Regions from separate parts of the Rhodoplanes azumiensis genome, predicted to be linked through region 1. Evidence: riboswitches for the same ligand, from Rfam matches in the RefSeq annotation. Region 1 holds a riboswitch; the other holds the start of a gene.
What was found. Region 1 has a riboswitch for cobalamin ahead of ACFSOX_RS03110 (cysteine-rich small domain-containing protein). Riboswitches for the same ligand answer to the same signal wherever they lie in the genome.

Region 2: it holds a riboswitch for cobalamin, as region 1 does, so the genes downstream of both, ACFSOX_RS00650 (energy-coupling factor ABC transporter permease) here and ACFSOX_RS03110 (cysteine-rich small domain-containing protein) in region 1, are expected to answer to the same signal.

The regions. Positions count from the first base shown of each region.
Region 1 covers NZ_JBHUIW010000002.1:281,872-287,593, forward strand. The annotation lists gene ACFSOX_RS03100 (peptidoglycan-binding protein) at 1-414, shown strand, start outside; gene thrS (threonine--tRNA ligase) at 551-2,539, opposite strand; cobalamin riboswitch at 2,814-3,038, shown strand; gene ACFSOX_RS03110 (cysteine-rich small domain-containing protein) at 3,286-3,618, shown strand; gene ACFSOX_RS03115 (cobyric acid synthase) at 3,615-5,201, shown strand.
Region 2 covers NZ_JBHUIW010000001.1:138,293-144,014, forward strand. The annotation lists gene ACFSOX_RS00630 (cobyric acid synthase) at 1-1,491, shown strand, start outside; gene ACFSOX_RS00635 (energy-coupling factor ABC transporter ATP-binding protein) at 1,524-2,384, opposite strand; gene cbiQ (cobalt ECF transporter T component CbiQ) at 2,381-3,112, opposite strand; gene ACFSOX_RS00645 (energy-coupling factor ABC transporter substrate-binding protein) at 3,096-3,398, opposite strand; gene ACFSOX_RS00650 (energy-coupling factor ABC transporter permease) at 3,395-4,093, opposite strand; cobalamin riboswitch at 4,171-4,415, opposite strand; gene ACFSOX_RS00655 (threonine-phosphate decarboxylase) at 4,600-5,643, shown strand; gene tcuB (tricarballylate utilization 4Fe-4S protein TcuB) at 5,614-5,722, opposite strand, start outside.

The sequences.
Region 1 (5,722 bases):
ACGTGGCGTAAGACCGATCTGACGCCGGCCGATCTTCAGAAGCTCACCCGCGAGCAAGCCTGCGAGGTCTACCGCGTGCGCTACTGGAACGTGCTCAAATGCGACGAGCTGCCGGTGGGCGTCGACCTGGTCGTTTTCGACACCGCCGCCGAGACGGACGTCGTCCAGGCCGCGAAGCTCCTGCAGAAGGTCGTCGGGGCGAACGAGGACGGGTCGGTCGGTCCGGTGACGCTCGGTGCCGTCGGGCTGATGACGCCGCGGGCGATCGTCACCCGCCTGTCCGAGCTGCGCCGCGAGCGGCTGCGCATGCTCCAGACCGGAGGCGCCGGCGCGGCCGCAGCCGTCGGCACCAGCCGGATCGAGGACGTCGACACGCTCGCCCGCGAGATGATCGACCGCGCCGCCGAAACGTGAGCGGCCCGCCGAGCCCCCCGGTCCGGGCGGATCCCCCTTCCGGGGCCGGCCCCCGTCCGAGCCCCCGTCCGGGCGCGCCCAGATCGCCGCGGCTCGTCTCGCCTCGGTTCTCCTCGTTTCAGCTCGGCGCCGCCGCTCACTCCGCCGCGACGGCCGGCGTCTCGGCGCGCGCCCGCTTGAGGTCGGGCGGCACCGCCTCGTCGACCAGGGCGGCGAGCACCTGGTCGAGCGGCATCACGGTCGACTTGTCGGAGCCGAGCCGGCGGACCGAGACGGTGCCCTCCGCCGCCTCCTTCTTGCCGACGACGAGCAGCACCGGCACCTTCGCCAGCGAGTGCTCGCGGACCTTGTAGTTGATCTTCTCGTTCCTCAGATCGATGCCGACCCGCAGGCCGAGCCGGCGTGCCGCCGCGACCGCCGCCTCGGCGTAGTCGTCGCCGTCCTGCGTGATGGTCGCGACCACCACCTGAACAGGCGCGAGCCACAGCGGGAAGTGACCCGCGTGGTGCTCGATCAGAATCCCGAGGAAGCGCTCCATCGAGCCGCAGATCGCCCGATGCACCATCACGGGCGTCTTCTTCGCCCCGTCGGCGTCGATGTAGAAGGCGCCGAACCGCTCCGGTAGGTTGAAGTCGACCTGGGTGGTGCCGCACTGCCAGTCGCGCCCGATGGCGTCGCGCAGCACGTATTCGAACTTCGGCCCGTAGAAGGCGCCTTCACCGGGGTTCACGGCGGTCTTGATCTTGCCGCCCGACCGGTCGGCGATCTGCTGCAGCACGCGACCCATCACCTCCTCGGCGTGATCCCACGAGGCGTCCGAGCCGACCCGCTTCTCGGGCCGGGTCGAGAGCTTGACGGTCAGGTCGCCCGAGAACCCGAAGTCCTCGTAGGTCGAGAGGATCAGGTCGTTGATCTTCAGGCACTCCTCGGCGAGCTGATCCTCGTTGCAGAAGATGTGCGCGTCGTCCTGGGTGAAGCCGCGCACCCGCATCAGCCCGTGCATGGCGCCGGACGGCTCGTAGCGGTGCACCACGCCGAACTCGGCGAGGCGGATCGGCAGATCGCGATAGCTCTTCAGCCCGTGCTTGAAGATCTGCACGTGGCCGGGGCAGTTCATCGGCTTGATGGCGAACCAGCGCTTGTCCTCGGCCTCGTCGCCGGCCGACTGCGCCGCGAACATGTTTTCGCGGTACCACTCCCAGTGCCCGGAGGTCTCCCACAGAACCTTGTCGAGCATCTGCGGGGCGTTGACCTCGTCGTACTCGGCCGCGAGGCGGCGGCGCATGTAGGCGATCACCGACTGGAACATCGACCAGCCCTTGGCGTGCCAGAACACGACGCCGGGGCCTTCCTCCTGGAAGTGGAAGAGATCGAGCTCGCGCCCGAGCTTTCGGTGGTCGCGCTTCTCCGCCTCCTCGATCTGCTTGAGATAGGCGTCGAGATCCTCCTGCTTGGCCCAGGCGGTGCCGTAGATCCGGGTCAGCATCGGATTGTTACTGTCGCCGCGCCAATAGGCGCCCGCGACCTTCATCAGCTTGAAGGCGGTGCCGATCTTGCCGGTCGAGGTCATGTGCGGGCCGCGGCACAGGTCGAACCAGTCGCCCTGCTTGTAGATCTTGATGGTCTGATCCTCGGGGATCGCGTCCACCAGCTCGACCTTGAAACTTTCGCCCTTGTCCCGAAAGACCTGCCTGGCCTCGTCGCGCGACCACACCTCCTTGGTGAAGGGTTTGTCGCGCGCGATGATCTCCTTCATCGTCTTCTCGATCGCGGCGAAGTCGTCCGGGGTGAACGGCTCGTTGCGGAAGAAGTCGTAGTAGAAGCCGTTCTGGATCACCGGGCCGATGGTGACCTGGGTGCCGGGCCACAGCGTCTGCACGGCCTCGGCCATCACATGGGCGGCGTCGTGGCGGATCAACTCGAGGGCGCGCGGATCGTCGCGCGACACGAACTCGATCGCGGCGTCCTGCTCGATCGGGTCGGCGAGATCGACGAGCACGCCGTCGAGCGCCATCGCGACGGTGCGCTTGGCGAGGGAGGGCGAGATGCCCTTGGCGATGTCGAGACCGGTGGTGCCGTTCGGAAACTCCCGACGCGCGCCGTCGGGAAAGGTCAGGGCGACCATTCGCAAACTCCTGTTGCTCACTCGCTGCCTACGAACGCAGGTAAGCGGATTCTGTCGATGCGCGAGGGATATAGCAGGGCGGGGGCGAAGCGCAAGGCCGGCCGGGCCGTGATCGGCCCGCGGGGCGATCGCGGCGCGCCGATCGTGGCGCGCCCTGGATTTCGCGCACGGCGCCGCGACGACATCGTCATCGCGCCGGCGACATCGCCACCGTCGTGAAGGTCCGCACCCGATTCCGGGATGGCCCGCCCTTGCACGCCACTCCGCTTCGTGCTCATTTGAAACGGTCTTCGGTGCCTCTCGTCGAGAGGTGAAACGGGAACGCGGTCCGGCGAGCGCTCGTTCGACGAGCTCTCGCCAATGCCGCGGCTGCCCCCGCAACTGTGGACGGATCGTCGCCGATCGTGAGCCACTGGGACGCCATCAGGGCAAGTCCCGGGAAGGTGATCGGGGACCATGATCCGTGAGCCAGGAGACCGGCCGGAGACGCTGGTCCATTCCGTTCGACGGTGGGTCGAAAGGGGAGCGCTCATGATCACCCGACTCTGATTCCGTTTTCACGTGATCGGTCCGCGTGACGGTCGGCGGTGCGAGGCCCGTGCCGCCGTGACCGGCATTCGAACCCGTCCTCGTCCACATCCGCGGCGCGACGTGTCGGCGGGCGATGCCGCTCGCCGGCGGGCCGCCTGCGCGTTCAGACGGTGGCGACGCCGTCGCCGCCGCGCTCGCACACGCCGGGGCCTCGCATGCAGCCGAAGGACACGACCACCAACGAAGCCTTCAAGGGCTTCACCAACACGGCCTGTCCGTTCCTGCCCTGCCATTCCGGCGTGCGCGGGCAGTTCAACTGCCTGTTCTGCTACTGCCCCTTGATCGCTTACCGTTGCCCCGGTCCTTACAAGGTCTTCACCGACCGCAACGGGACGCGGCGCAAGGACTGCTCGGATTGCACGCTGCCGCACAACGGCACCCGCGGCGCCTGGAATTTCATCCAGAAGTGGCTCGAGCGGCCGGTGATCTGGGACGGGCAGGAGCAGACTCGGCCTTACCGGCAGAAGCCCGTTCGGACCAAATCATGACCATCGACGTCGACGCCCAGATCGCGGGCCTCGTCTCCCGCATCGCCTTCACGCCCGCCGCGCAGCGGCTGCGGCGCCGCGCCCGCGCGCTGATGATCCAGGGCACCGCCTCGGATGTCGGCAAGAGCATGGTGGTGGCCGGCCTCTGCCGCGCCTTCACGCGCCGCGGCCTCGTGGTGCGTCCGTTCAAGGCGCAGAACATGAGCAACAACGCCGCCGTGGCGGCCGACAGCGATCTTCCCCCGGGACCGGACGGCGAGATCGTGTTCGGCGAGATCGGCCGGGCGCAGCATCTGCAGGCCCGCGCCTGCAAGGCCGCGCCGTCGATCCACATGAACCCGGTGCTGCTCAAGCCGCAGACCGACATCGGCTCGCAGGTGGTGTTGCGCGGGCGCGTGCTCGGCAACTGCCCGGCCCGCATCTATCACCGCATGCGCCACGGCATGATGCCGGCCATTCTCGACAGCCTCGACCGGCTGCGCGCCGAGGCCGATCTGGTGCTGGTCGAGGGCGCCGGCTCGGGCGCCGAGATCTATCTGCGCCGCTCCGACATCACCAACATGCATCTCGCCGAGCAGGCCGACCTGCCGGTCGTGATTCTCTCCGACATCGACCGCGGCGGCACCATGGCGGCGATCGTCGGCAGCCATGCGCTGCTCGATCCGGCCGACCGCGCCCGCGTGGTCGGCTACGTCGTCAACAAGTTCCGCGGCGACTTCTCGCTGTTCGAGCCCGGCGTGAAGACCATCACGGAACAGACCGGCTGGCCGTTCCTCGGCGTGCTGCGCTGGTTCCCGACTGCCGACCGGCTGCCCGCCGAGGACTCGCTCGCGCTGGAGCGGCCGGCCGAGACGCTTGGGCGTGGCCTCAATGTCGCGGTGCCGCGGCTCTCGCGTATCGCCAATTTCGACGACCTCGATCCGCTCGCGGCCGAGCCGGGCGTCGCGCTGCGCTTCGTCCAGCCCGGCAACCCGATCCCGGCCGACACGGACGTGATCATTCTGCCCGGCTCGAAGGCGACCCGGAGCGATCTCGACGTGTTGCGCCGGGAGGGCTGGGACATCGACATTCTCGCCCATGCGCGCCGCGGCGGCCGGGTGCTCGGGCTGTGCGCCGGGTTCCAGATGCTCGGCCGCGTGGTGCGCGATCCGCAGGGCAACGAGGGTGCGTCGGGCGAGACCCGCGGCCTCGGCCTCCTCGACGTCGAGACCGAGATCGGCGGCGACAAGCGACTCGTCGACGTCGACGCGGTGGATCGCTTCAGCGGCTGTCGCGTCACCGGCTACGAGATGCACATGGGCCGCACCACGGGGCCGGGTCTGTCACGACCGTGGCTGATGTTGGACGACGGGGCGGGGCACATCCGGCCGGAGGGTGCGATGTCGGCCGACGGCCGCATCGCCGGTGCCTATGTGCACGGCCTGTTCGGGGCCGATGCGTTCCGCAGCCACTGGCTCCGGTCCGTCGGGGCGCAGGCTTCCGGCCTCGACTTCGTGCAGCGCACCGAGGCCGCGATCGAGGCGCTCGCCGATCATTGCGAGGAAAATCTCGATCTCGATGCGCTCCTCGCGCTCGCCCGGTGACGGTGGCCGCCGTCGGGCCGTGCCGCGACCGCTCGCCGGCCCGACGGCGAAGGCCATGCTCCCGTCCTCGCGGGACGCCCCCTCCTCGCGCGGCGTCATTTCCTCGGACCGCCGTTCCGAAGGAACGGCATTTTCGCGTGCAACGGCGTTCTCCGTCACAAGAATTCGCGCCGCACGAAAATGATTTGTTCGGTCGCTCTGCTCGTCGGCCGAGGCAGTTTGCTGGAGCGAATCGCGCAAGACACGTCGGGCCGGACACAATCCCTAACGAATTCTTAAAGCCGATCACAAAGCCGCCAAATTGCCGAGTCACGGTTCGATCGGGGACAGGGGGAGCCAGCACATCTCACATCGGACATCCGGGTCGACGTGACCGCGTCGGCGGCTGTGCAGCGGGATCCGCGCCCGACCGGGTGCGCGTGGCCGATGCGCCGACGTGAGCACGCCGTCGCATCGACGACACTGTCGTCGGCGTGCGAGGTCGCGGTCGGGCCGATCCTGTGATGTCAGTCGAGCCACGA
Region 2 (5,722 bases), on a different contig from region 1:
GCCCTCATGTTTCAGGGCACCGGCTCGGACGTCGGCAAGTCGCTGATCGTCGCCGGGCTGGCCCGGCTGCTCACCCGCCGCGGCCTAAAGGTGCGGCCGTTCAAGCCGCAGAACATGTCGAACAACGCCGCCGTGACGGCCGACGGCGGCGAGATCGGCCGCGCCCAGGCCCTGCAGGCGCGCGCCGCCCGCGTCGCGTCGTCCGTGCACATGAACCCGGTGCTGCTGAAGCCGCAGAGCGAGACCGGCGCCCAGATCGTCGTCCAGGGGCGGGTGTTCGGCACCGCCCGGGCGACGGACTACCAGTCGCGGAAAGCCGAGCTTCTGCCGCATGTTCTGGACAGCTTTTCACGCCTGCGCGGCGACGCCGACATCGTGCTGGTGGAGGGCGCGGGCTCGGCCTCCGAGGTGAACCTGCGGGCGAACGACATCGCCAACATGGGCTTCGCCCGCGCCGCCGACGTGCCCGTCGTGCTGATCGGCGACATCGACCGCGGCGGCGTCATCGCCAGCCTGGTCGGGACCGCGGCCGTCGTGGAGCCCGAGGATGCGGCGCTGATCCGCGGCTTCCTCGTCAACAAGATGCGCGGCGACCCGGCGTTGTTCGCCGCCGGCATGGCGGTCATCGCACAACGAACCGGATGGGCGCCGCTCGGCCTCGTGCCGCATTTCCGCGACGCCCACCGCCTGCCCGCCGAGGACATCTTCGGGCTCGAGGCCGGGACCGCCGCGCCGCTTTCGGTGAAAGCCGGAACGGTGCGCATTGCCGTGCCGGTGCTGCCGTCGATCTCCAACTTCGACGACCTCGACCCGCTGCGGCTCGAGCCCGCCGTCGATCTCGTCCTGCTGCGCAACGGCGCGCCGCTGCCGGCCGACACCGACCTCGTGATCCTGCCGGGCGCCAAGACGACCATCCGGGATCTGTCGGCGTTGCGCGCCGCCGGCTGGGATGTCGACATCCTGGCGCATGTCCGTCGCGGCGGCCGGGTGCTCGGCCTGTGCGGCGGCTATCAGATGCTCGGCCGCGAGATTGACGATCCGGACGGCGTCGAAGGCCCGCCCGGCGCGGCGGTCGGGCTCGGGCTCCTCGACGTGATCACGACGCTGACCGGCGACAAGTCGCTGGTCGCGGTGACGGGCCGCACCGTCGCCGACGGTGTGCCGCTCGCCGGCTACGAGATGCACATGGGCCGCACCATCGGACCCGGTACGGCCCGGCCGCTCGTGCGGCTCGACGACCCGCGCAGCGGCGGTCCGGCCGGCGGCCGCGACGACGGCGCCGTGTCGGCCGACGGCCGCGTCGCCGGCACCTATGTGCACGGCTTCTTCGCCGACGATCGCCAGCGCGCCGCCTGGCTCGCCCGCCTCGGCGCGCCGGCCGGGCAGGGCGGCCTCGCCTACGAGGCGATGGTCGAGGAGACGCTCGATGCGCTCGCGGCGCATCTCGAGCAGCACGTCGACATCGAGGCGCTGCTGGCGCTCGCCCGCTGACGCGAGGGTTTCGAAGCCTCGGTGACGCGGGCTTATTCCGTCGAACCCGACGCACCCTTCCGCCAACTCCGCTCGACGAGCGCCAGCGCCGCCTCGCGGGTCTTCGGCAGGGGATCGGTGGCGCCGAGAACTCCCGCCGCTCGCGCCGTGAGGCCGAGCGACAAGAGGAACGGCGGCTCCAGCCCGGCCGCCGCCGTCGCGGCGCGGTCGGCGAGAACCGCCTCGGCCGGACCTTGGCGAAGCACCTTGCCGTCGGCGAACAGGGCGACGTCGTCGGCGAGCCGGTAGGCGAGGTCGACGTCGTGGGTGGCGAACACCAGCGTCGCGCCGGCGGCGTGCAGCGCCTGCAGGGCGGCCAGGAGCCCGTCGCGTCCGGCGCGGTCGAGGCCCGAGGTCGGCTCGTCGAGCAGCAGTACCTCGGGCCGCATCGCGACGGCGCCGGCGATGGCGACGCGCTTCTTCTGGCCGAACGAGAGCAAGTGGGTCGCCCGCTCGGCGAGATCGGCGATGCCCATCACCTGGAGCGCATCGGCGACGCGGCGGCGCACCGCGTCGTCGGCGAGGCCGAGATTGAGCGGCCCGAACGACACGTCCTCTTCGACAGACGCGGCGAACAGCTGATCGTCGGCGTCCTGCAGCACCAGCCCGACGCGGCGGCGCCAGGCGGTCAGGTCGGCGCGGGCGTATCCGACCGGCGCGCCGTCGAGCAGCACCCGGCCGCGCTGCGGCCGCAGCGTGCCGTTGAGGTGCAGGAGCAGCGTCGTCTTGCCGGCGCCGTTGGGGCCGAGAATGGCGAGGCGTCGCCCGCGCCGCACGACGAGATCGAGGTCCGACAAGGCCGGGCCGCCGTCCTGATAGGCGTAGGTCAGGCCTTGCGTTTCGAGCAGGGTCACCGCGCCCACAACCCCAGCCCGGCGACCCCGGCCTCGATCGCGACGATCAGCGCGAGCACCGGCCGGGAGACCGGAGTCCGACGCGACAGCACGCGCATCTCGCCGGTCCAGCCGCGCGCCGCGAGGCCGACCTCCAGGCGCCGCGCCCGATAAAGCGATCGCGGCAGCAGATTGGCGATCAGCAGGCCGAGCGAGCGCAGCCGGCGGCCGGCGCCGGCGTGACCGAGACGCGCCGCCTGGGCCGCGTCCATGGCCAGCGCAGTCGCGCCGAAAAGAAACAGAAACCGATACGTCAGCAGGGCGATCTCCGCGATCTCGCCGGGCAGGCCGAGACGGCGCGCCCCGGCGACCAGATCGGTCGCCGGCGTCGTCAGGGCGAGGAACAGAAGCGCCGTCACACAGGCCAGCGCGCGCGCCGTCGTTCCGGCCGCGGTCGCCAGGCCGTCCGGCGCGAGGCCGATGCCGCCGTCGCCGACCTGCAGGGCGAGCGACAGCGATCCGACCAGCAGGAAGCCGACGGGCGCCGCCACGCAGGCGAGCCAGGTTCGCGGCGACACCCGCGCGCCGAGGAGCGTCGCCGCCGTCATCACGACGGCGACCACCGGAGCGACCGGGAACGGCGGGAAGACGAGGGCGAACGCCATCATACCGAAGGCCAGGACGGATTTCTCGGCGAGCGAGCGCGACCGCCAGCGGTTGAGGTGGGCCGCCCTATCGACGGGAGACATTGTCGGATGCGGACGATCGGCCGTGCCTTCGGCCGATCACGTAACCGAGCACGCCGGCACCGAGCGCCGCCTGCAAGGCGAACAGAAGGCTCTGGATCTCGCCGTTGGGCGGCGTCCACAGCGGCTTGAACCACGGCTCGTAGCCGGGGCGCGCCTCGGCGATGGCGCTCGCCGCCTGATCGTCGGTGCCCTTGAACTCGCCCTCGATGCCCGGCAGGAGGAGGGGGGCGGCGACGATGGCGGCCGCGAGCGCGATCAGCAGCCACGAGGATCGCTTGGAGATCATCGCTCGGTCCCTCCGGCGAGCCCGTGCGCGCCTTCGCGCGAGCCAGCGCGCATCTCGCCCCGCATCTCGGCGAGCAGGCCCGGCGAGGCCTCGAGCGCGTTGATCACCACCACGGTCAAGAGGCCCTCGGCGATCGCCAGCGGGATCTGGGTGACGGCGAAGATGCCGCCGAATTTCGCGACGGCACCGAGCACGCCCGAGCTCGCGTCCGGATAGGCGATCGCGAGCTGCACCGAGGTCGTGAGATAGGTCGACAAGTCCCCCAGCATGGCGGCACAGAACACCGCGACGCTGGCCCCCAGGCCGAGCCTGCGCGCCAGCCGCCACACCGACCAGCTCACCCACGGCCCGACGATCGCCATCGAGAACACGTTGGCGCCGAGCGTCGTCAGGCCACCATGGGCGAGCAGCAGTGCCTGGAACACGAGGACGATGGTCCCGAGCACGGCCATCACGGCGGGGCCGAACAGGATGGCGCCGAGCCCGGTGCCGGTCGGGTGCGAGCACGAGCCGGTGACGCTCGGGATCTTCAGGGCCGACATCACAAACGTGAAGGCGCCGGCCGCCGCGAGCATCATCTTGGTCTGCGGCTCGTCCCGCAGGATGCGCCGCATCCGGACCGCCCCGGCGATCACGAACGGTGCGGACACCGCGAACCAACCGGCCGCGTGGCCGACCGGCAGATAGCCTTCCATGATGTGCACGCGAAAACCCTCCCGACGGCTGCGCGTGCGCCTCGTCAGGCCCCGGAACACCCCGCCCGGAACCATTCGCGCACGCCACCTCGATGGCAGGTCTCCTGACTCGCGGCTCGCCGGCTCCAGCGCCGTCTTCCCGGCCGTCGCGCAGTCCCGATCGGAGGGGGAGACTGCGGCCAGTGACGAACCCGCGCGAGAGCCTCACCGCCTACAGTTGCGGGGGCAGTTGCGGCCTGAGCGCCCGCGGGCGCCGCACCGCATTCCCTTTTCACCCCGCGCCGGACCGACGGCGCGAGGAACCATCGCGGCGACATTAGGCGCACGGCGGGTTCCGGCGCAAGCATCCGGCCGTCCGGTTTCGCCCGTATCGGCGGCGACGCGGTCAGCCGATTGCACCGCGCCGGGCGCCGGGCTAAGCCTCGCCGGCCGCGACGGCCGTCGCCGGACCGAAGTCCGCGGCCGAAACGGGCAGATCGATCTGAGGCGACCGATTGGGCGGACCGATGCAGCCGAGGAACGAGGCGATCCTGCGCGGGCACGGCGGGCGTGTCGACGAGGCCGAGCGACTCTATCCGGAGGCACCGACCCCGTGGATCGACCTGTCGACCGGCATCAATCCGCACGCCTATCCGGTGCCGGCGGTCGACCCCGAGACGTATCGCCGGCTGCCGCTCGGCCGCGACATCGACCGGCTGACCGATGCCGCCGCGGCGGCCTATGGGCGACCGACCGGCACGGCGCTGCTGCCGGTGCCGGGCAGCGAGCTCGCCATCCGGCTGCTGCCGGTCGTTCTCGGACCGCGCCTCAGGGTCGGCGTCGTCGGCCGCACCTACTCGTCGCACGCCGCCGCCTGGGAGGAGACCGGAGCCACGGTGCGGCCGCTGCCGGCCCTGCCGGATCCGGCGGCTCGTGACCTCGACGTCGTCGTGCTGGTCAACCCCAACAATCCGGACGGCGCGGCCGTGCCGCGCGCGGACCTCCTCGCCTTCGCCGAGGCGTGGACGGGGGCGGGGCGCAAGCTGATCGTCGACGAGGCTTTCGCCGACGTCGCGCCCGAGCTGTCGCTGCTCGCCGCCGACCGGCTGCCGGACGGCGTCGTGGTGCTGCGCTCGCTCGGCAAGTTTTTCGGACTCGCCGGCCTGCGCGTCGGTTTCGTCGCGGTGGCGGAGCGGGCCGCGATGCCGTGGCGGCGGCGGCTCGGCGACTGGCCCGTGTCGGGACCGGCCTGCGCGATCGCGGCCTCCGCGCTCCTCGACACGGCCTGGACGACGACGATGCGCGAACGTCTCGCCGCCGACCGCACCCGGCTCGAGGGAATTCTCTCGGGCGGCGGCTTGCGCATCCTCGGCGGCACCGACCTGTTCGTTCTCGCCGAAGGCCCGCCGGGCCGCGATCTCGTGGACGCCCTCGCGCATGCCGGCATTCTGGTGCGCGGGTTCCCGCACACGCCGAACCGCTATCGCTTCGGTCTGCCGGCCGACGAGCCCGCCTTCGCGCGGCTCGCCGCGGCGTGCCGCTCACTCGCCGCCGCTGCGCCGGGGCGGTGAGGCGACGCGGTCGATGGCGGCGCGCAGCAGCGCCGCCGCGCGGAAGGGCGCGTGCATCATCTTGCTCGCCGGCAGCACC